Regions from separate parts of the Shewanella sp. FDAARGOS_354 genome, predicted to be linked through region 1. Evidence: riboswitches for the same ligand, from Rfam matches in the RefSeq annotation. Region 1 holds a riboswitch; the other holds the start of a gene.

Region 1 (12,358 bases):
TGGCATAGTAAGTCACAGTCGCTGGCCAGTCCGAAAACACGCCAATCACGCCCACATCTTTAGCTAACACATCGAGTAGTTCGTAGGTATCGCCCTCATTATCAATGGCATCGGTAATACTTTGATAATAAAAGCCGCCACCATTTTTTAATAAACCAGAACGTTCCAGCGACCATGTGGTGATCTTAAGTCCCGAGGCTTTCGCAGCCTTAGCGTATTCCGATGGAATGATTTTTTTATCCGCATCTAAGGCGACTAAAACCCAGAGTGGCGGCGCGATAATTTCGACGCCTTGGGTCTTTAAATCCGCCATTGAGGGTGACCAAGTCGCTGGATTTTGCGGATCGAAGGCGTTGTTATAATCGTACCTGTCATCGAGAAATACTGCCTGTTTAGCAAATTCAGGCGCGTTGGCGACCCAATATTTAATGTCATCCAAAATAAAGGATTGAGGAAAAACCTGTGAGGCATCGACGCCTGCTGCTGTATATTCATCGAGCATTTTCTGGGCGTACTGCTGCTGAGTAAAACCATCGAAGGGCATAGCTACGCTCGCGGCTTTTAGCTCGGGCGTCATTTTTACACCAGCTTTTTTAAACATCTCAATGCTTTCGGCGTGGGTCATTAGGGTGCCATTGCCAGCATATAAATCCGTGCGCCACTTAGGCGTACCATTCATAAACTCCTCGACAGTGGTGGCCTTGGGATTCTCGCCCTCCATCTTACCCTTTAAGGTTTTAAACTCGGCAAGGGTGATATCACTGGTACAGCAGGTTGCTGTGGCGGCAATGCCATTGGACGGATCGGCGGGCGTAAAAGGCACAGAGCATTTATTGGCAAGTTCGGGAATGGCCAAAATATTGGTCGTGCTGGCGAGATCGCACTGAGAGTGGCGGCAGACTAAGGCTTTATCGGCGGTAAAGGTCACATCACACTCGACGATACCCGCGCCGGAATCAATAGCCGCTTGGTAGGATTCTTTGGTGTGTTCAGGAAACTGCATCGCCGCGCCGCGATGACCGATGGAAAAATCACTACGGTAGAAATGATCGGTTTCGCACTGGGCTAAGCGGGTTTTAAGTGTGCTGTCTTGCATCTGGCGCACCAGAAACAGCGGCCGCTCACCCACTTGGGCCGCAACCATTTGAGTGGTGGGTGCTGTGGTCTCGTTATCTTTAGTATCACTGTTGCAGCCAGCAAGCAGAGCTGTTGTGGCAAATAGCATGTAGCGTGTTATTGGAGAGGTTTTCATCATCTTTCCTAGATTGAGTTTTTGTGAATGGATTCACCTCACACTCTAAAATGGCTAGATGACTAAATATGTTCAGTTTTATGATCAAAACAAGAAAAGTTACCGTTTGCCCGCCGCTTTTACGCTAGCTTGATACTGAGCTTAGGACTAAGATTAGGGCGAAAAATCATCTAGCATGTCGCGTTACTTTTGGGATTATTACGGCTATTTGAAAGTGCTAAGCATGAAAATTTTCTCGCAAGCGATCTTTCTGTGCCGAAATCAAGTAAACTGCGCTCCTTTTGTTTTATGATGGCGTTTGTATCGCTTGATAAGACAAACGTGGCAAGCATCATTTAGGAAATAGAGCAGAATGAGCAAGGGTAAAAAATACGATTTTCGCGTCACTCAAGCTGAAAATGGTTGGAAGACGGAAATCACTCGTCGTATGACGTCGACTAAGACGGTTGTGTCGAAAAGCCATGATGGTTTTGCGACTGAGGCCGAGGCACAAGCTTGGGGTCAAGCCGAGCTGCAAGTGTTTTTAGGCACACTGGTTGAGCGTAATAAGCGTCGCTCAGAGAAACAAGCTAAGGCTAAATTAGCGGCTGCATTAGCAGCGGAAGCGGCAACTGACGCCGATGATTTTGATGATGAAGACGAGTTCGGCGAAGAATAAATCGCAGAAGAAATCTCGGAACAAAAGTCTCGAAGGCAAGCTGGCTTGTGAGCCAATCTGCATTCAACAAAAAGCGGACCCAAGGTCCGCTTTTTGTTATGCCATCTTAAGGTGTTCCCCTAAGTAGCTGTTAGGCAATGGAATTATCCTTGAATTTTAAAGCTACCTTGCATAATCGCCCAGTGACCTGGGAAGCTGCAAAAGAATTGGTAAGCTTCAGTTGGGCTCATGCCCGCAGTACTAAATTTTATCGAAGTAGATTCACCGCCACCCACTAACGCAGTGTGAGCAATAACACGGGTATCACCGGCTTTAACATAAGCTGCATCGGCACCAGCACTCATTCCATCGGTCGCAACGGCAGACATATCTGCGGCTTTAGTTAATACCCAGTTGTGGCCCATAGCGGCTTTGGGCAGGGTACCAGTGTGCGTTAGGGTCAGTGTGACTTCTTTACAGGTAGCAGGAACAGATAGCTCTTTAGTGTCAAATTGCATTGCGTCAGTCGCAGCAATCTTGAGTTCACATTCGTTAGCACTCGCTTGGCTGGCGACGAATAATCCTAGACCGAGTAGGCTTGCGCTAGTCATGTTACGGAAAGTGGTGCTTTTCGCTTTCATCTGGTACTTCCTTATTCTGAACAAGGTGGATCGAGCCGTTTGACTCGAGTATGCGCTGCTCAGCATAGGTTGAATTCATTAAATGGGAATGAATTCGGTATGTAAATTATGTATATACAACTTTTGATTGAAAGAGATTGAGTGCGACAATTTGCCGCACTCATCAGGCATTAACGCGGCACTTCGTTGCGGTAGGGAATGGCGCGTTGTGCGCCTTCACGGGTAACCGTAATCGCCGATGCCGCATTGGCAAAGCCGACGGCGGCGGCAATCGACATACCTTCACTTAAGCCGACAACCAGTGCACCGTTGAAGGTATCACCAGCGGCGACTGTATCTATGGCTTGTACTTCAAGTGCCGGAATTAGCCCGGTAAAGCCTGCGCTACTGATAAATGCACCTTTGCTGCCTAAGGTGATCACTACCGTCGCAATCCCCTGTTGATGTAGCCATTGGGCGGCGAGTTTGGCATCTTCCTCATGCTTGACCTCTATACCCGTTAAGGCTTCGGCCTCGGTTTCATTGGGAGTAATAATGTCGACCCATTTGAGGTAGTCCAGCTCCTGAGTGGCCGCTGGCGCAGGATTAAGCACAGTGGTGATACCAAGACGTTTGGCCATTTGCAGTGCATTACTCACCGTCTCAGTGGGTGTTTCGAGTTGGATCAGTAGGTATTGCGCATTGGCAAACAGGGCGTAATGTTTTTCTAACTCGGCAGGGCTGAGGTGGGCATTAGCCCCAGCGGCAATCCCAATAGTGTTTTCGCCATTTTCAGCGATAAAAATCATCGCTGTACCTGTACTCATATTGGCAACTTGAGTGATGCCATCAGCTTGTATACCGTCCTTGAGCCAACTATTGCGCATTTCATTACCGATACCGTCTTGGCCTACATAGCAAATAAAATCCACACGAGAATCGGGCAGACACAGGCGAGCGCAAGCGACGGCCTGATTTGCGCCCTTGCCACCATGTTCTAGCCGATAACTTCGGCTTTTTAGGGTTTGTCCGGGAGCGGGCAAATACTCAAAATTCATGACATGATCGGCGTTGGCACTGCCGATAACAAGAATATGGCTCATGGAAGGTTCACCTTAGTGTCATCTGCGGTTGAGATACGTTGGAGTGTAGGCCGCTAAGCTGTCAACTAACAAGTCAACAAAGCCTTGTCTGTCGAGTCCAAACAGTACTGTGGCATTCGCAGGTTTAGCCGTAAGCTGATAGCGGTCGACTACCGTCATCCCCAGCGTTAATTCGCTCTGGGTTTCAATCTCTACTCGACAGTCTTGGGCATCAAACAGTTCAGGTTTGAGTAGCCAAGCAATAGTGCAGGGATCGTGCAGCGGCGCACCCACAAATCCCCATTTTGGATCCCTATGATAAATCATAAAGAAATCCAGTAACTCGGCGACACATTTAGCCACAGGGTTGGGAATCGCACGAATACGTTCGATATCTTCATCCATGATCTGTGCTTGATGTGTTACATCGAGGCCGCACATGGTAATGGGAATGCCGGATTTAAACACGATATCGGCGGCTTCTGGGTCGACAAAAATATTAAACTCGGCGGCAGGTGTCCAATTGCCGACACCCGCTGCACCACCCATCAATACAATGCGTTCGATCTTGGCGTGTAACTCGGCGTGGCTTGCAAGTAATAGCGCGATATTGGTAAGTGGCCCTGTGGGAACCAATGTCACGGGCTTATCACTTTGACGCAGCTGCTGCGCCATCAACTCAACGGCATTGATGCTTTGTGGCGTAAAGCTGGGTTCTGGTAATACTGGGCCGTCAAGTCCGGTTTCGCCGTGGACATTATCGGCAATGATTAACTCACGGCTTAAGGGTTTAACCGCACCGCCCGCGACCGGAATATCACTGCGATTTAATAAGGTTAAGATCCGCAGGGCGTTATTAAGCGTTTTATCGGGGGTTTGGTTACCCGCGCTGGTGGTGACGGCGAGTGGAACGAGCTCTGGATGGGCGAGGGCTAAAATGAGCGCAATGGCGTCATCATGGCCAGGATCGCAATCCAGAATAATAGGACGAGTCATACTGTTACTCCTTTAAACAGCGCAATGGAGGCTTAGAATAGCACGCTAAAGCTTGAAGACAGTGAGTCTCATAGTGTCTTTACAATAAACTGTGAGCATTTTCTGATTTCTCTTCATAAGCTGCTACAATAGCGCCCGCTTTAGGCACAATAAAGATAGATATTCAATGCCTTAAATATCATGGAATGATAAGGACGTTCTGGCGTGTTGGTGAATCCTAGTCAATTAACCTCGAGTACCTCCACTCGTTTTTTGGGGTGGTTAGAAATACTCTTAATCTGTATCCCTCTGCTGCTTTTTAGTTTTGCCGCCTTATTTCTGTGGGAAGGCGTGCAAAAGTGGTCGTTGGTCAATCAACTTGAAGAACGTGGTGCTGTCGCCATTGGCCGAGTGATTGACACTGAGTATCGGAGTGAACGAGGTTCGAACGGCATGTCTCGCCAAAGATTGATGTGTTTGGTGGAGTATCACACCGCCGAGGGCGAGGAAATTCGTCAGTGGGATCTCGATGGTGTGGATTGCCGTGCAACTTATCAATTAGTCTCGCCGCAGGATGATACGCCGGGGGCATTAGTGCCCAACTATGCGCAAAGTGCTGTGAGCTACTTGCCTGATGCACCAACACGGGCGAGCGCCAATCTTGAATTAACCCGCGATCGCGCCAAACTGGACGTTGGCTTTGGCGTCGCAGGCTTATTATTTGGCTTGTTTGTCGGTTATTTCTGTTTGAACTTATTTAGAATTCGTTGGGCTGAGTGTCGTTATGTGCCAATGCTCAAGCGTTTAGGACAGCAGCAGGATTACGCTGGGATTATCAATCTGCTTGAAACCTACAGGTGTCACCCCGCCGCGAATATTCTGGTATGGGAAGCAGCCGATCATATCGGCCATTGCAGTGAGTTATACCCGCGTTTTGTTGCCTTATTTGCCCAAATGCAATCTGTGCCAAGCAAAAAACAGTTGGAACCGATAGATGAAACCATTGTGATGATTAGCTTTTATCGCTTGAGTTCCTTAGGGTTTCACGACTTGGCGCTCGCGATGTTAGCCCGTAGCAATCAAGCTTTGTCGGCAAGAACCTTGGCAACCTTTGTACTGATAACTCGCACTTATCAGCTCCCTTTGGCACTGACATTATCCACAGAAAAGCTCAAGGCATTGGAGGCACTTTGTTATGCCAAAGAGCTCAGTTTTGGTTTGGAGGATGAAAAACAATGCTGTGTCGACTTTGCTGCCCGCATCGAATATTTACTTTGGTTAGTTAGATGGGTACTCGATAATACGCATGGTGCGCCGGAGCAAATGGTTAGCCCCGTGCAAGCGCGGATCTTGGCGGCGTTTGGCCAGACAATGGCGCTGCAAACACTCAGCCTCGATAGCGCGCAGGTGATTGATAAAAATACACAAGTATTATTATCTCGGTTAGATACGAGTCATGGTTTTCAGTGCGCATTGAGGCCGATAATCGAGTCATTATCGGATAACGTAGCGCAACATATTCAACAACTCACGTTTTCAGCAACGACAAGGAAATAAGTTATGCAGTCTTATTCAATTCCTCGCCCTTTGGCATTGGTAGCAGCCTTAATCGCCCTACAATTAACGGCTTGTAGTCAGCCGAAACCCGTAACCGTATTCGAAAATGATAAGGAAGCCTTATTGCAGTTTGATAACGGCAAACTGCTCCAATTTAAGGAAAATCCGAGTCCACAGTACCGCCATATTCCCTGTGATTTACCCGCTGTCGAGACTGTGGTCACCAATAGTTCGGCCTTTGCGGCGTTAACACAATCCGGTGAGGTGATCACTTGGGGTGATAGCTATGCTGGTGGCGATAGCCGCGAGGTGACTGAGCAGCTTAAGCAAGTTAAGCAAATCGTCTCGATTAAAGATGGGTTTGCCGCGTTACGTCAAGATGGCACTGTGGTGTTCTGGGGCAATGTGGGTAAATATCGCCTCGACAAAGCCCTACAAAACCGCATGACTAATATTACTAAATTATTCGCCAACCAAGAGGCCATTGCCGCGCTAGATGCCACAGGCAAGGTACACACTTGGGGTTATGGCCCTTACGGTGGCAATAGCTTGCATGTGCAGGATCAATTAGTTGATGTCATTGATATCTTTGCTAAGGGACGCAGTTTTGTCGCCCTCAAAAAACAGGGTAGTGCAGTGATTTGGGGCCAGGTTGAAGAGTCGACCAATATGAAAAAGTTGCTCCCTCAGCTTACGGATGTGGCGAAGATCGAATATTTTCAACACACCTATGCCGCCTTGAAAAAGGACGGCTCAGTAGTGAGTTGGGGCTGGCGCAGTGATACTTATCCTATCCGCAGTGCCTTAAAAGACGTGGCGAGTATGACGGCAAACAATTGCGCATTTGCGGTGTTAAGTCCTACGGGGGATGCGCATTTTTGGGGCGATGGCATTAACTGTGGCGTCGATTGGATTAAAAAAACCGACATTACAGGCGTGAAGGAGATTATCAGCGTCGGCTCAGGTTTTTTATTACTGCGGGATAAGGCGGTGCCGCAAATTGTGGCCGACGACACTGACTACGCGTATATGTTTGGGTTTCACTATGCCCAAGAGATTCTTGATAAATATTGGCAGGAAGGCAGTGTTATTACGCAAGGACCATCTTCCTTTGTGTTTACTCGTCCCGATGGCAAAGTGGTGCCCGTTGGATATCGCGCTAACCGTGATAATGTGGAAAAGTTAATGGCACGTATTCCGCGCCTCACGTGGTTAGATGGCGCAAATGACGGTTATGTTGGCATTAGCGACAAGGGGGAGCTGGTCTCTTGGTCGATGAATTTGCCCATGTTCGACAAGTCGCCTGTGCAACCTGCTGACTCGTTAGTGATTAAGCCGCTGGATTTAAGCCCGGTTGCCCAATGCGAAACCCCTGAGCAACGTCAGGCGATTTTGAGCAAAGACAGACCCCAACCTGCGGCAAAAAACTGGGATGGCGTTTTCTAACTCATCTGAGCTTTCTCGCCAATCTGAGATTAATGGACTTTCATCCGTATAGACGTCTATAATGCGCGCGCTTAGGTCTTTAATATTCTGAGCCTTGTTGGGCGTTAACAGGTTTGACGCCCTTTGAACCTAATTTTGAGTCAACCTTCTGTGGTGCTTGCGATGATGAAGTCGCGAGATAATCGGGAAGCCAGTGAAATTCTGGCACTGCCCCCGCAACGGTAAAAGGTGAGAGACGACCGCATTTGATAGGCGTTCACGATGAGCCCTGTAATCGAGTGTGTAAAGGTCAGTTTCGCGTTCATCTCAAGTTGAGATGGATATAGCCTAAGTCCGGAGACCGGCCCTAAAGGTGTTTTTGAGATTTCGGTGGGCAGATCTCAAAATGCGATAGTGACTATCAGTGTTTTCTACTGAATCAACGGTATCGTGGCGCTAATGCCCCGTTTTCCTTGTAGGAGTTAAAGGTAAAATGGGAACACATCCAACCAAAATTGCGCTGCTGATTGGCAGCCTTTGCAGTGTATCAATTATCGCGCCCGCTGTGGCTGCCGATGAAACTCATGCCGCCAACGTCGATGAGCATATCGTGGTGATTGGCCGTGCTGATAAGACCCCGTTAAATATTGCCGCTAATGTGAATGTGATTGATGCTGCGGCGATTGAAATGAGTGGCGCAACCAGCTTGACCGAAGTGTTACGTGGTCAAAGTGGTATTCAACTGTCCGACAATAACATTGGCACTAGCTTTGCGATGCGTGGCTTTAGCGCCAGCTCTGCGGTTAACAACACGCTGATTTTGCTCGATGGTCGCCGCTTAAATAATATTGATATCGCCGCGCCTAGCCTGAATGCGATTCCACTCAATTTAATTGAGCGGGTCGAGATTTTATCGGGCAGTGCGGGCGTGCTCTATGGCGACCAAGCGGTAGGCGGGGTGATCAATATTGTGACTAAGTCGCCTGAGAATTCGGGCGGCAGCGTGCAATTATCCGGCGGCAGCTTTAATACCTACGAAGGTCGCGGCGATGTGTCGGGCGCCATCAATAAAGATTGGCACTATTTCCTGACTGGTAGCTACAACCAAGGCGATAACTATCGTAAGCATAATGCCAATGAAACGGGTTCTATCCTTGGCCGTATTCAATATAAAACCGCCACAGATTCTTTCTTCGTTGAAACCAGCTATTACGATGATGACCGCGAGAATCCTGGGGCGTTGACCCCTAAGCAGTTCAAAGAAAACCCACGTCAGTCTTCTAATAGCAGCGAATATGTTCATGAGATGACCACGGCGGCGCGCAGCGGTTATCAGCATCAGCTTAACCAAAACTGGGCCTTGGTGGCGGATCTGGATTACAGCGATACCTTAGTGAGCTCATTAAACTGGGGGGCGGGTAGCCAAAATACTCGCTCGTTGCTGATGTTTAGCCCTAAAGCGCTCGCCAACTACAGCACCCGTCAAGGTGAGCTCAACCTAGTCACAGGTTTGGATATCAGCCGCGGTAAAGCCGAGTTTGACTCTATGGCGCGCAGTAACGTGCAGGAAATGCAAAGTGCTTACCTGCAAGCCACTGTGCCGTTAAGTCACACCTTAAGCTATGTGGTGGGCGGACGTTACGCGCGGGTGACTGACGATCTGGTCGATGGCAATGTCTATCCAAACGGTATTGATTTAGATGAAGATGCCACTGCATTCGAGTTCGGTTTAAATTACCGCCCGAGCGCCGAGCACAGATTCTATCTACGTGGCGATGAAAACTTCCGTTTCGCTAAGGTGGATGAGCAAGCCTACACCCCGAAAGATGTGTATGGCTTAAAGCCGCAGACCGGCCGCTCCTATGAAGCGGGTTGGGATTGGGCTGTTGCCAGCCAAACTTTGCGAGTGAGCTTATACCGCCTCGATTTAGAAGATGAAATTGTCTTCGACCCGAGTGCGGAAAAACCTGTTGGTGGCAGCTTCCAAGGCGCTAACGTTAATGCCGATGCTTCACGCCGTTATGGCGCGAGTGCCGATTGGGATTGGCAGGTGACTAAAGCGTTGCAACTAGGTCTTGAGTACAACTATATCGATGCCGAATTTACCGACGGGGTGAATGATGGCAAGCAATTGTCTTGGGTGGCCGAGCATTCGGGACGCGGTTATGTCAGTATGGATTTTGCCGAACATTTTCAAGTCTTTGCCGAGGCCATTTATACGGGCGATCGCTTTATCGAAGGCGATAATGCTAACCAAGGCGATAAATTGGCTAGTTATGTCTTAGGTAACTTGGCACTTAACTATACCCGTGACGCCTGGTTAGCGAGCCTGCGTATCGATAACCTGTTCGATAAAGACTATGTCAGTGCTGGTTATTATGCTGGTGGAACCTATGACGGCTATTACTCAGGCCGAGGCCGTGATATTCGCTTTACTGTCGGCTACCGTTTCTAAGCTGAACCCTGATAATTAAGTGATTTAGTACCTTTTTAAGCCAGACTCTGTCTGGCTTTGTTATTTCTGCTGTTGGGTGCAGAGAAAAATAATCTCTACGGGTGTAATATAGGCTAAGTCGTTGCTTATACTATAAAGCACATCATCTTTACGGTTAACGCAATTATTCTACGACTTAGTGCTGAAATTCTTTGTAGTTTGGGTATGATGTGAGCGGTATTCGAATCATCTTATAGCTAATTAACAGGTGTAAAGTGTCCTATGACAGATCTTGAGCAACAGGTTTTTACTCAAGTGAGAGCCATCATAGCGAATGAAGAGCAAGTCATTGGCCGCCGTGGGATCTTAATTCCACTGAAAAAGGCCATTCTTGCCGAAGGCGATATTCGTAATGTGATCGATATTATTTCGAGTGATCCCGCGTTAGCGGCCCATATGTTGATGCGCAGTAATTCGGCGCAAGCTTCTGGTGTGGTTAGCCCTAAGTCTCGCTCTTTAAAAGATGCCTTAATTCGTTTGGGCCAAGTTAATATTTACCGTTATGCCTTTACATTTTATTTGAAAGAACGCCTCGATGAATTGCCTCAACCCTATAAGAAGTTGGTTCAAGGTTATTGGAAACTCACGGAAAATATAGCAACTGATGCGGTTGACAGCTTAGTTGATATGCCGGATGTCGATATCGACCCCGATGAGGTGCAAACTTTGGCGCTGTTTAGTGTGTTCGGCCAGATTATTGCTTTAACCGCATTTGCTTATTTGAATGCCAGCTCTGAGCAATCTTTCCCGCTAAGTGTGATTAAGTCTTTGATCGATAATCAGCAACAAACTTTAACCATCGAAGCCTTTGAAGCCTTAGATCTTGACCAAGATCTGCGCCAAGAGTTTATGATCGCCCACAATCTGCGCCAGACCCGTAATCAAAATTCCCCCGGGTTAATTCTGCGCCGAGTATTGTCAATGCGTGGTTTATTGCTTAATCCGCTCTAAGCACCGCTCATAAAAACAAAGCCTGCAATAGCAGGCTTTTTTGTTAAACATTTCAACGCTTAATTGGTTTTTTGCTGGCGGGCTAAGCCTTCGCTTGCTACTAGTTGCAGCCAGTTTTGCACTAAGGCCGAGTTCGCGCTGTGGCGGCGATAAGCCCCAAATAGCGGGCGTTTTAAGCCTTCTTGACCCAGTTTGACTGAAGCTAAACTCAAACCATGTCCCTCATTGATAGACCAATTTGGTAAGGCGGCGATACCGTCCTTACAGGCGATGCGCTGCAATAACATCATGGTCAAATCGCAGGTCTTTTGCTCGCCGGCTTCTATACCCGCGGGTTCTAAAAAGTGACGGTAAATATCTAAACGCGCCAGTGGCACCGGATAACTGATTATCGGCAAGCGCGCCAATTGCTTGGGCGTAACATAGGCTTCTTTCGCTAAGGGATGATCCTTAGAAACCACTAACTTCACTTCAAAATCAAACAAATGCTGATAGGCGAGCGAGTGACCTGGCACGGGATCTGAGGTCAGCACTATATCCAGTTCGCCCATTTCTAGGGCATTGAGCGAGTCGAATAGATGACGGCTGGAAAGATCTAACTCGGCTTGGGGATGATCTTGCCTAAACTGCTCCATCACCGGCATTAGCCAGCGAAAACAGCTGTGGCATTCAATGCCGACTCTGAGCTGATTGGTTTCAGTTTCCAGCCCATTTTTGAGATCGGTTTCCGTCTCCAATACCTTAGGCAGGATCTCTTCGGCGAGGTGCAACAGGCGTGCACCTTCCTGAGTAAAGGAGAGCGGTTTGCTCTTACGCACAAAAATGGGCGAGTTAATTCGTTGCTCTAACTCCTTAATTTGATGGGAGAGAGCCGATTGAGTGACAAAACGTTTTTTGGCTGCGCCCGCCAAGCTGCCACTTTCCTTCAGGGCCATTAAGGTTCGCAGATGTCTTAGTTCGATCATGATCACTCCAAGTGAATTTCGCTCATGTTGTGCTTGAAATCAATTCGGTTGCTGGCATAGAGACTATCACAATAAACTTCTAGACGTCCAGACGCCCATTGTGATTTATCTTGGCTTAAGTGCGAAAAGTTGCCAAGAAAACACCATCAGCTGGGTGCAAGTGCCGAATATGGCTTATCTCAAATAAAGGAAGATATGGTATGCAATTAAACAGTCTAGGTTTTCCCCGTATCGGGCGTCGTCGTGAATTAAAGTTTGCCCTTGAAAAATACTGGCGTGGTGAGAGCACTCAAGCCGAGCTGCATGAGGTGGCTAGGGAGTTACGCCGCACCCATTGGCAATGGCAAGTGGCCGCAGGGATAGAGCAAGTACCTGTAGGGGATTTTGCCTTTTACGATCA
Region 2 (12,358 bases), 230 kb from region 1:
TGGTTTGGTATTCATCCTACGGCTTAACTGATGCGGTTAAGATTGCCTGTAATTGTGGTAAATCTAGATGCTCGGCTAGTACATCAGCCAAACGATTCAACTGTTGTTCGCGAATTTCATTGATATCAATTGCTTGCGCATCTTCTAATCCCGCCCAGCGCAGAATTAACTGGCACGCCTCAGGGCTGTCGAATAGCCCGTGTAAATAAGTGCCTAGCACTTGCCCGTCCTCACTTAAGCAGCCGTCAGCAAAAGACTTTTCCGCCTGTTCATCGTAAGTTAGCTCATTGTTCAAGCGTAATGGTGCGCCCTTGGCGGCATCACTGGAGGTGAGATATTGGGACTCACCGCAGTGGATCTCATAACCTTTGACCGCCACAGTCTGCCCTAACAATCTCAACTCACCTGCGACGCTACGTAACTGCTTTTCGGCTTTAAATTGGGTGGTTATGGGTAAATAACCCAAACCTTGGCTAGTCCCAAGCACATCTTCTATCCCTAACGGATCGGCAATGCGCTCACCCAGCATTTGATAACCACCGCAAATTCCCAGCACTTTACCGCCGTAGCGCAAATGCTTAGCAATTTGCTTATCCCAGCCTTGCTCACGTAAAAAAGCCAAATCGGCTCGCACATTTTTACTGCCGGGTAAAATCAGCAGATCGGCGACAATATCTTGTGTCTGAGCTAAGGCTTGCGTCTGGAGTGACACATAATCAAAATCGATATCGGGATGAAGCCTGAGGGGATCAAAATCCGTGTGATTGCTGGTGCGTGGATATACCAGCACTCGCACTTTAAAACGACTCTTGGCCTGCTTAGTTGGCGAGTCAGTGAGCGCATCCTCGGCATCTAAGTGCAAATCATGCAAATAGGGCAGCACGCCTAATACTGGCTTTTGCGTATACGTCTCAAGCCAATCAATACCAGGCTGCAACAGGCTGATATCACCGCGAAAGCGATTGATCACAAACCCCTTTACCCGCGCCTGTTCTGACTCGGATAACAGCGCCAAGGTCCCGACCAAATGGGCAAACACGCCGCCTTTATCGATGTCGGCAATAATAATCACCGGGCAGTCAACCGCCTCGGCAAAACCCATATTGGCAATATCCCCAGCACGCAGGTTGATTTCAGCTGGGCTCCCCGCCCCTTCAACCACTATGGTGTGATATTGCTGACCTAGGCGTTCAAAGGAGTCCAAAACGGCATTAAGGGCCATGGCTTTATAATCTTTCGATTTTTCACCAAAAAAAGCCGAGGCTTCGAGTGTCGTTAACGCTTTACCCTGCACAATAATTTGGGCGCCCGTATCTGAACTGGGTTTGAGTAAAATCGGATTAAAATCAGTATGTGGCGCTAAATAACAGGCCGCGGCTTGCAGCGCCTGTGCGCGACCAATCTCGCCGCCATCAACAGTCACAGCACTATTAAGCGCCATATTCTGTGGTTTAAAAGGAGCGACGTTTACACCCTGACGGGCTAGCAATCGGCAAATTCCCGCCACCAACGTACTTTTACCCGCATCTGAGGTGGTGCCCTGCACCATTAATACTTTGGCGCCTTGGGACGATGTTTGAGGCAAACTAGCGGTTGACGTTTGATTGGTTGCCGTGGGATCTGCAACGTTATGTGAATGCATGGGCAAGGACATCACTCAATAGAGGAAATAAGATAAAAGGCGCTTCTTTTTATACGAACTAAATGCAAAAGCGGCTCAAAATAACATTCACAACTTGATTTAAATGCACCAGCTCATTTAAGAGCGCTAGCTCGATTTAAGCGTCAGCGGTAAACCCGCCACCACTAAGGTCACATTATCCGCAACAGCAGCAACATCTTGGTTTAACCAGCCAGCTTCATCCACAAATTGGCGACTCAGTTCCCCCAAGGGCACAATGCCTGAGCCTACTTCATTACTGATTAAAATCACCACACCTTCAAGTGTATTTAACGCACTGACAAAATCCGTTTTGGCCTGTCGCCAGTGGGCTAACACATCGTGTTGAGATGATGTCGCAAAAGCTAGGGCAAAATCTGATTCGGTCGAAGCTGGCTCAGCCTGTGGGTGGACAGCAAGTAATTGATTGGTTAACCAAAGCGTTAAGCAATCCACCATAATCACCCGCCCCGGCTTAGCTAAATGCTTAAGCTTGGCGGTTAATGTCAAGGGTTCTTCAATCAACTGCCAGTCGATATCGTCCTTGGCTCGGCCATCTTGATGTAAACGGATCCGACTGGCCATTTCAGCATCGAGTGCCTGCGCGGTTGCAACGTAGCAGGCATCGAATCCTAAAGCCGTATACTGGCGTACTAAGGTTTCACCGTAACGGCTCTTACCGCTACGAGCGCCGCCCAGCACTAAATGGATCACAGAATGCTACCTACAACGAGCAGCACGAAGTAACACACAATTTCACAAATTTGCTGCGCAGCGCCTAAGGTATCGCCTGTATAGCCGCCAATTTGACGTCTAAAGATCACCACGATCAAACGGCGCAATCCGATCATAATCAACAACAGCGACAGTGCAGCAATCCCCTTTAACACCAACAGCACTAACACACCACTGGCGATCAAAATAAATAGTTCATTAATGCCTTGGTGCTGCGCTAACGGCTTAGATTTACTGGACTCATCATCGCGCACATATTTTTCGGTGAAAATAAGGCTCGCGGCCACGACTCGACTCACAGTATGGGCGACAATCATCGCCGAACCAGCAACCACAGGGTCATAAAGCGCTAATTCCACCAATAATTGCCATTTAAGCATCAAGACAATAATCAAGGCCAAGGCACCATAACTACCAAGGCGCGAATCCTTCATAATGCGCAGCTTGTCTTCAGCCGTCCAACCGCCACCAAACCCATCGAAGGTATCGGCTAACCCATCTTCGTGGAAACCGCCCGTTAACAGCACGCCCGTTAACATCGACAGCAATACAGACACCCCAGCGGGTAACCAATTTTGAGTCAGCCAAAAAACGATGGCGCTTAACAGTCCCACCAGTAAACCCACTAAGCCAAAGTAACGACTGGCTTTATTGAGTTTATCGGCATCGACTTCGACCCATTTGGGCATAGGAATACGGGTAAAATAGCCCATGGCCACAAAAAATAAATCTATCTCTTTGTGCCAGCTTTCGCGTTCTGACATAAAGCATCCTTAGTGAATACACACTTGCAGCAAGGTTTAAAGTTAAAACGGTTAGCTAAAAGTTATTATTTTAAATTAAGTTAAATAAATAACTTAGCAGGGCTACATCATACAACAGCCTCAATCCCTGCATCACTAAAACTCGCCATTTGATTGTAAAAATTTACTGCGGCTTGAATTAACGGCAATGCTAAAGCTGCCCCCGTGCCTTCACCTAATCTAAGCCCCAAAGATAACAAGGGTTTAGCTTGCAAATATTCCAACATACGTTGATGGCCTTGCTCCTCGGAGCAATGGGCGAAAATCAGATAATCCCGCACATTAGCATTGATCGTCACCGCGACTAATGCGGCGGCGGTCGCAATAAAACCATCCACAACTACCAACATCTTGCGCTCAGCTGCAGCCAGCATGGCACCAGTCATTTGCACAATTTCAAACCCGCCAAGACAAGCAAGCACTTGTTTTGGCCCACTAAGCGCACTTTGATGCGATAGCAACGCCAGTTCTACCAAGGTTAACTTACGCGCTAAAGTGTCGCTATTAATGCCTGTACCGCGCCCCACACAGTCAGCTACATCTAATTGCATAATCGCCGCCATAATTGCCGCGGCAGAGGACGTGTTGCCAATCCCCATTTCACCAAACGCAACCAGATTACAGCCTGCTTGATGGTGACGCTCAATAAGCTCGCGCGCCATATCAAAGCCCTTATCCACACTCGTTAAAGGCATGGCTGGCTCCAAATGAATTGCAGCAGTACCCGCGCCAAGACGTTGATCGATAATCCCTTCTAGCCCCTCAACGGGTGTCAAAATACCGCAATCGATCACTTCAAGCGTAAAACCTAATTGGCGACAAAACACATTAATGGCCGCGCCGCCGTGGGCAAAGTTTTGCACCATTTGGTGGGTGACTTCACTTGGGGCAATCGAAACCCCTTCAGCGGCAATGCCGTGATCCCCTGCAAATACCAACATGGTCGGTTTGACTATCTGCAATTGTTGTGGCCCTTGAATGCGAGCAATTTGTAATGCTAAGGATTCGAGTTGTCCCAATGCACCTGGCGGCTTGGTCTTAAGATCGATTTTTTGTTGAATAACCTGATCCTGCGCTTTACTCACAGGCTCGATTTGAAATGACAGGCTTGATTGAGACATTCACACTCCAGTGACTAATTCGATTTCAATAACTCGTTCGATTTCAATAACTCGTTCGATAACAACTACGACGCATACAGCGGCTATTTTCCATACGCACTTAGTACTAAATTAGCTAATCCTCTGCGAAAAACGCGAGTTCAATTAGTTGCGCCGACGCAAAATCAGCAAAAAGAAAAAACTACCTATCGAGGCGGTGATAATACCAACGGGCAGTTCTTGATTACCCAGTAAACATCTCGCGAGCACATCAATCCACACCATAAACAAGCCGCCCACTAACGCGGTGAGCAAAATGGGCTGACGCCCGGGAAATAACAAGCGCACAGTATGGGGGATCATTAATCCAACAAAACCTATGCCACCACAGGTCGCCACTAAAACGGCGGTAATTAGCGAGCAGAGCAATAACATATTGAGGCGTAATTTAGGTACATTCACCCCTAAGGTGTGAGCCGTTTCATCCCCCGCCTGCAGGGCCATAATCTGCCGCTTCCAACCGAGGATGATAAAAAAACTTACCAATACAACGATGGATGGCAAAATTAAGAGCGGCCAACTGGCCTTAGCAAAACTGCCCAAACTCCAAAAAAGCACTGATGCCGTGGCCTGCGGGCTGGCAAAATACAACAGCAAGCTGGTTAATGCGCCAAACATAAACGATGTTGCCACCCCAGAGAGCAGCATGCGCTCAACTTGGCTGTTGAGCCCAAGCCCTGACAACGCGAGAACAATAAGAACGGATAAACTGGCACCAATAAAAGCGCCGAAAGGCAAACTAAACCACAGGAGCCCAGCAAACATTCCCGAGCCACTAAAAATCCCCGAATTGGCAATAACGCCAGCATTACCGAATAGACCAGAGCCAGTAAACAAGGTCAGCATCACCACAGCGCCAAAGGAGGCACCTGAACTGATGCCAAATAAATAAGGGTCAGCAAGGGGATTGCGAGTTACGGTTTGCAGCACACTGCCCGCTAAAGACAGCCCCGCCCCCGCCACAAACGCGAGCAATATCCGTGGCAACCTTAATTCCATCACAATCCGCTCCGTCATCGAGGCGGTAGTTGACGCACCGTCGTTGGCGAAAAATTGATTGAATAATTTAATAAACACATGCAACACATCTAAAAAGCTGATATTTGCCGCGCCAAAACTGGCGGCCGCAATCGGGGTCAGCAGGGCAAAACCCACCAAGCCAAGAATCAGCCATTGCTGGCGGGTTAATGGCGTTAAAATATGGGTTAAAGGATTCATCATTATCAGCTTAAACGTGTGAATCATGGCGTGTTTATCTCCCCGTTGATGTTATGGGGAGCGGATACAACCACATCATCCGTCGGTGATTTTTGATAACCATAAAAGTAATTAATTAAAGGATTGGCATGTTGTGGATGGGGCATCACTTGAGCGCAAACACCAAAAACTTGGGCAATGCGCTCCTCTGTTAATACCTCACTCGGCGTGCCCATGGCGCTCACTTGCCCCTTATCCAGTAGCAGCAAACTATCACACAGGGCACTTGCTAAATTCAGATCATGAATAGAGGCAATGACACTAATGCCAAGGCTTCGAACCAACTCCAAAATTTGTATTTGATAGCGCACATCGAGGTGGTTTGTGGGTTCATCTAAAATCAGTAACTGAGGTTGTTGCACGATAGCGCGGGCAATCAGTGCCCGTTGTTTCTCACCGCCGGAGAGCCTTTCATATTGCTGATAGCGCTTATGGCTAAGACCTACCTTTTCAAGCGCCTTGATAATTTTTTCACTATCACCGCTGGAATTAGTATCGAACATCCCTTTGTGGGGCGTGAGCCCCATAGCAACGAGTTGCTCTGTGGTCATATCAAAATAGTGCGGCGTATCCTGCTGCACCACAGCTACTTTGCAGGCAAATGCCTTGGGCGAAAGCTCGTTAATGTCCTGCGAAAACAAACTGATTTGCCCCAGAGTTGGGCGAATAAAACGATATATACAACGCAGTAAACTGGATTTACCCGCACCGTTAGGGCCGATTAATCCCAGCATTTCACCGCGTTGTAGGGCAAAGTTAATCCCTGAAAGAATGGTTTTGCCTTCGATGGTCCAACTTAATTGGCTGACATTGAGTGCCACATTAGCTAGCACCGCCGAAGATTGCACATCTGTTGACGTGGAAGGCTTCATTTAAAGCAGCTCCCACAGGCATATTTTGTACCCAAACCCAGTAGCACCATGGGCCACAGGGCGAAACGTATCAATATCATTTTCTGCTCCCTCGAGTCACCCGCTCGAGAACTAAGGCTGCACGCAGCGAAAACAGAAATAGGCAGGTCTCCTGACTTGTAGCAAAGAAGGTTCTAGGTTCTAGGTTCTAGGTTCTAGGTTCTAGGTTCTAGATTCTAGGCTCTAGATTCTAGGCACTTCTTTTAACTACTCACAGTTGCGGGTACAGTTCGGGCTGGCTGATGGGCAGCACCCCGATTCCCTATTATGTTTGGGTTGATCCGGCGTTTATAACGACTATTGCCTTAAGCGAATAGCGCAGGATAAAGCGAAATTCCCAACACCTATTTCTGCGACATTTAAACTTAGCGAACACCATGTGCTATCTCGCTCAAACGTCAGGGAAAAGCATTATCCTATATCTTGCTCATTAGGCAATGCAGTTTAAATCAGAAAATGTTCATCATCCCATTTAGCATGAGATTTCAAACTCAATCAGCATGGCCCGATGGCCAGTCTAAGCGCCAGTATCGAGTCCCATGTTTATCTTCGAGTACATTAATCGTCACCACCGCGGCAACCGGTAAAGTCAGTTGACTGTAAAACCCTACCGTTCTCACCGCCCCCAATGCTCTTGCCATTAAATGACGGATCACCCCGCCGTGGGTCAAAACCCAGATATTGGCTGTGGGTGCATCGGCATTACACTCGCCGTGGGCCTGTTCATCATCCAACGCCAGCAGGGCAAACTCTTTATTGAGGATCTGCTCTATTGCGCCATCGATACGAGCCTCAAAACTTGCCATCGTTTCACCATTGGGCGGCGACACGGTCCAAGGATCTTGCCAATAGGCCGCCATGCGCTCGCCATCCTGTTGATATAACTCATCGAGTAAGCGACCATCCCAATCGCCAAAATCCATTTCTTGTAGATCCTCCAGTAGGTTGACCTCAAGCGGCGAAGGCGTTGGTGCAGCTAAATGTGAACTCTCAGACAAGCTGGAATGCGGCTCCAGCGCCAACTCCTTGGCAAATTCAGCGCAGCGCCTTGAGGTGGAGCTGTAAATACCGTGGCATTCACTGGCCTGCAAAGCGACTGCTGCCAACATCTGCCGCCAGCCCTTCTCGCTCAGTGGAACATCGACTCTGCCACGTAAAATAGCCCCGCCCTCGCATTCCCCATGGCGTAACAGTAATAAGCGAACTTGTTTCATATATGCCTTTTAAAAATCTTAGGACCTAAACTCTAGATTCTAGATTCTAGATTCTCGCTCCTAATGACTTTCACCTTGCCCTGACAATCCGATGTCGCGTATTATGGACGTCTATACGTATAAATGTCCAAACCATAACGAACGACATTCAATAATAAAATGCAATTTACCGCAGAATTGCATATTTTTGGACTCAACTTAGCTGTAGTAAAGGTAATCATTTATGGCGATATCTCTCCATCGAGCCAGCCAAACACTGGCAGACATTCGCAACCAGTTGTCAAAGCGCATTCTGATTTTAGACGGCGCCATGGGCACTATGATCCAAGGCTACAAGCTAGAAGAAGCCGATTACCGTGGCGAGCGTTTCAAGGATTGGCATACCGACGTTAAGGGCAATAACGATCTTTTAGTGCTCACGCAGCCACACATCATCAAACAAATTCACACCGACTACCTATTAGCCGGTGCGGATATTATTGAAACCAACACCTTTAACGCCACAACTATCGCCATGGCCGACTACGATATGCAGTCGCTGTCCGCCGAAATTAACCGTGAAGGTGCGCGCCTCGCCCGTGAGGCCTGTGATGAAATCGAAAAAGCCACGGGTAAACCACGTTATGTCGCCGGTGTGTTAGGACCCACTAACCGTACCTGCTCTATCAGCCCCGATGTTAACGATCCCGGATATCGTAATATCCACTTTGATGAGTTAGTGACCGCTTACTGCGAATCGACCCGCGCCCTGATTGAAGGCGGCGCCGATATCATTATGGTCGAGACCATCTTCGATACCTTAAACGCTAAGGCCGCATTATTTGCCATCGAAACCGTGTTCGATGAACTCTTTGGCGCTAACTCGCCAGCACGTTTGCCAGTGATGATCTCCGGCACTATTACCGATGCCTCGGGCCGAACCCTTACCGGACAAACCACCGAAGCCTTTTATAACTCCCTTCGCCATATCAAGCCGTTATCTATCGGCCTTAACTGCGCCCTTGGGCCAAAAGAGCTGCGTCCCTACGTTGAAGAACTGTCACGCATCGCCGAATGTTATGTGTCGGCGCACCCTAACGCGGGTCTACCAAACGAGTTTGGCGGTTACGATGAAACCCCAAAAGACATGGCCAGCGTTATCCAAGAATGGGCCCGTGAAGGCATGCTCAACATTATTGGCGGCTGCTGTGGTAGCACACCCGAGCATATTAAGGTCATTCGCGAAGCGGTGGAACCGTTTGCCCCGCGCGTATTACCCGAGATCCCCGTCGCCTGCCGTTTAGCAGGTTTGGAACCGCTCACTATCGACGCCCAAACCCTGTTTGTGAACGTGGGTGAGCGCACCAACGTTACTGGCTCGGCCAAATTTTTAAAGCTGATCAAAGAAGGCAAGTTCGAACAGGCGCTCGATGTCGCCCGTGAACAGGTAGAAAGCGGCGCGCAGATCATCGACATCAACATGGACGAAGGCATGCTCGATGGCGTGGAGGTGATGCATAAGTTCTTAAATCTTATCGCCTCTGAGCCAGATATCAGCCGCGTGCCGATTATGATCGACTCCTCGAAGTGGGAAGTGATTGAAGCGGGCCTCAAATGTATTCAAGGCAAGGGTATTGTTAACTCTATCTCCCTCAAAGAAGGCGAAGAGAAGTTTATCGAGCAGGCAACCCTCGTTAAACGCTACGGCGCGGCGGCCATTATTATGGCGTTCGACGAGCAAGGCCAAGCCGATACGAAGGCGCGCAAAGTCGAAATCTGTACCCGCGCCTACCGCGTGCTGGTCGATAAGGTCGGCTTTCCGCCCGAAGACATTATCTTCGACCCGAACATCTTCGCCATTGCCACGGGTATCGATGAGCACGATAACTATGCTGTCGATTTTATTGATGCCATTAAAGAAATTAAGGCCACCCTGCCCCACGCGATGATTTCGGGCGGGGTATCGAACGTGTCGTTCTCCTTCCGCGGTAACAACCCAGTGCGTGAGGCGATTCACGCAGTATTCCTGTACCACGCGATTAAAGTCGGTATGGATATGGGGATTGTCAACGCGGGCCAGTTAGCGATTTTTGACGATATCGACCCAGAGCTTAAAGTACGGGTCGAGAACGTGGTGCTCAACCTGCCTTGCCCGGTTGAAGGCTCGAGCAATACCGAGCAATTGCTTGATATTGCTGAAAAATTCCGTGGCGATGGCTCAAGTGCCGCTAAAAAAGAAGATTTAGAATGGCGCTCATGGCCAGTTAATCAACGTCTCGCCCATGCGCTGGTGAAAGGCATCACCGAATTTATCGACGAAGATACTGAAGCGGCTCGCCAAGCTGCCTCCCGTCCGCTGGATGTGATTGAAGGCCCGCTAATGGACGGTATGAATATCGTCGGCGACCTGTTTGGCTCGGGTAAAATGTTCCTGCCACAGGTGGTCAAATCCGCGCGGGTGATGAAAAAGGCCGTGGCCTACCTCAATCCCTTTATTGAAAAAGAAAAAGTCGCAGGTCAGTCGAACGGTAAGATTTTGATGGTGACCGTAAAAGGCGATGTGCACGATATCGGCAAGAATATTGTCGGCGTGGTGCTTGCCTGCAATGGCTTTGAAGTGTTCGATTTAGGCGTGATGGTGTCAGTAGAGCGCATTCTTGAGGCGGTGAAAGAACACAATATCGATATTATCGGCATGTCAGGGCTTATCACCCCAAGCCTCGATGAGATGGTGCACAATGTGAAAACCTTCCACCGTGAAGGGCTCACCATTCCAGCGATTATCGGCGGCGCTACCTGCTCGAAAATCCATACTGCGGTGAAGATTGCGCCGCATTATCCCCATGGCGCGATTTACATTGCCGATGCCTCGCGCGCAGTGCCTATGGTCAGCAAGCTAGTCAGCAATGAAACTCGCCAAGCGACCATTGATGAAACCTACGCCGAGTATGACGATATGCGCACCAAGCGTTTATCCCAAGCTAAGCGTAAGGAAATCGTCTCGCTAGAGGCCGCCCGTCAAAACCGCTGCCAGCACGATTGGGCCAACTACACCCCATTCAAACCTAACGTGCTCGGTCGCCAAGTATTTGAAGACTATCCATTAACCGATTTAGTCGACCGCATCGACTGGACGCCCTTCTTCCGCGCATGGGAGCTGCACGGTCATTACCCTGAAATCTTAACCGACAAAGTAGTCGGCGTTGAGGCGCAAAAGCTGTTCGCCGATGGTCAGGCGATGCTTACAAAAATCATCGAAGAAAAATGGCTCACCGCCAAGGGCGTGATTGGGCTATTCCCCGCCAATACCGTCAACTTCGATGATATTGAGCTGTACACAGATGAGACTCGCACAGAGGTTGAGCTGACCACCCATCACCTGCGGATGCAACTTGAGCGGGTCGGTAACGATAACTTCTGTCTGGCCGATTTTGTCGCGCCCAAAGACTCAGGCGTTGCCGACTATATGGGCGGCTTTGCGGTTACCGCAGGCCATGGGATTGATGAGCATATCGCCCGCTTTGAGGCGAACCATGATGACTACAACGCCATTATGCTCAAGTGTTTAGCCGACCGTTTAGCCGAAGCCTTTGCCGAGCGGATGCACGAGCGCGTACGTAAAGAGTTTTGGGGTTATGCCGCCGATGAGCAGCTCGATAACGAGGCGTTAATTCGCGAAAAATACAAGGGCATTCGCCCTGCACCGGGTTACCCCGCTTGCCCGGATCACACCGAAAAAGGCCTGTTGTGGGAACTGTTAAAGCCGAATGAAACCATCGACTTAAACATTACCGAAAGCTACGCCATGTTCCCTACCGCCGCAGTATCGGGCTGGTACTTTGCCCACCCGAAATCCCGCTACTTTGGCGTGAGTAATATTGGTCGCGATCAGGTGGAGGATTACGCGAAGCGTAAAGGGATGACTGTTGCAGAGACGGAGAAGTGGCTAGCGCCAGTGCTTGACTATGATCCCGAGTAATCGGGATTTAGATTACGCTAACGCGGTTTGAGATCTAAGATCGGTCTTGCGACCGAAAAGGTCGTGGGGCTTCACCCCACACCCGATGTTGCTGGTTCGTTTTGCATTGCGAACTAGCAACCATATCGCTGTAAGGTGATGATGTAACTCATTGCCTGCCGCAGGCTTTAGCACTGTTACCCCAGTGACACGCCGTGCATACATCCTTGTAGGCTCTACTAAAACATCCATGTTTTAGAAGGTCACTGGTGCAACAGTGCCCTATCTGGTGTACCCATTACGCTCTGCAAAAATTGCATGGGCTAATTCAGAAAAAATCATCATATAAAAGACTTATTTCGCGCTTATTCGAAAATCACCGATTTTCATTCGCCCCTTCCCCAAAAGCTACGCAGACGTACTGTCTGCGTCACGCGCCATTTTTCAATAAAGAGTCTTCATCGCCCTTCAGAAACTTCGCAGGGGATGGGTGAACTTCTGTAAGAGTAGAGTTAACTTTTTGCATTCAAAAAGCTATGCATCTCCTGTTATTTCCGTTCTGGAATTCCATTTCACACAAGGATAAATAGAGTTAACGAGGGGGATTAAAATGTGACTGAAGTTGCTTGATTCGCTCTGGGATCAAATCCATTTTATTGTCGGTGTTTAACTCATCACAAT

Evidence for each region. A riboswitch is a leader RNA that binds a small molecule or an ion and turns the genes downstream of it on or off. The one in region 1 is predicted to bind cobalamin.
Region 2: another riboswitch for cobalamin. It lies ahead of CEQ32_RS11465 (ABC transporter ATP-binding protein); the one in region 1 lies ahead of CEQ32_RS12395 (TonB-dependent receptor).

Annotation. Positions count from the first base shown of each region.
Region 1 covers NZ_CP022089.2:2,750,028-2,762,385, reverse strand. The annotation lists gene CEQ32_RS12430 (glycerophosphodiester phosphodiesterase family protein) at 1-1,252, opposite strand, end outside; gene CEQ32_RS12425 (DUF3622 domain-containing protein) at 1,605-1,910, shown strand; gene azu (azurin) at 2,054-2,530, opposite strand; gene rbsK (ribokinase) at 2,701-3,612, opposite strand; gene rihA (pyrimidine-specific ribonucleoside hydrolase RihA) at 3,631-4,587, opposite strand; gene CEQ32_RS12405 (DUF3592 domain-containing protein) at 4,792-6,123, shown strand; gene CEQ32_RS12400 (hypothetical protein) at 6,127-7,569, shown strand; cobalamin riboswitch at 7,704-7,933, shown strand; gene CEQ32_RS12395 (TonB-dependent receptor) at 8,042-10,003, shown strand; gene CEQ32_RS12390 (HDOD domain-containing protein) at 10,265-10,993, shown strand; gene CEQ32_RS12385 (LysR family transcriptional regulator) at 11,053-11,958, opposite strand; gene metE (5-methyltetrahydropteroyltriglutamate--homocysteine S-methyltransferase) at 12,159-12,358, shown strand, end outside.
Region 2 covers NZ_CP022089.2:2,515,772-2,528,129, forward strand. The annotation lists gene cobO (cob(I)yrinic acid a,c-diamide adenosyltransferase) at 1-1, opposite strand, end outside; gene CEQ32_RS11440 (cobyric acid synthase) at 17-1,642, opposite strand; gene cobU (bifunctional adenosylcobinamide kinase/adenosylcobinamide-phosphate guanylyltransferase) at 1,769-2,374, opposite strand; gene CEQ32_RS11450 (adenosylcobinamide-GDP ribazoletransferase) at 2,371-3,159, opposite strand; gene cobT (nicotinate-nucleotide--dimethylbenzimidazole phosphoribosyltransferase) at 3,267-4,319, opposite strand; gene CEQ32_RS11460 (FecCD family ABC transporter permease) at 4,464-5,603, opposite strand; gene CEQ32_RS11465 (ABC transporter ATP-binding protein) at 5,600-6,487, opposite strand; cobalamin riboswitch at 6,611-6,842, opposite strand; gene CEQ32_RS11470 (histidine phosphatase family protein) at 7,018-7,740, opposite strand; gene metH (methionine synthase) at 7,964-11,698, shown strand; gene CEQ32_RS11480 (hypothetical protein) at 12,270-12,358, opposite strand, start outside.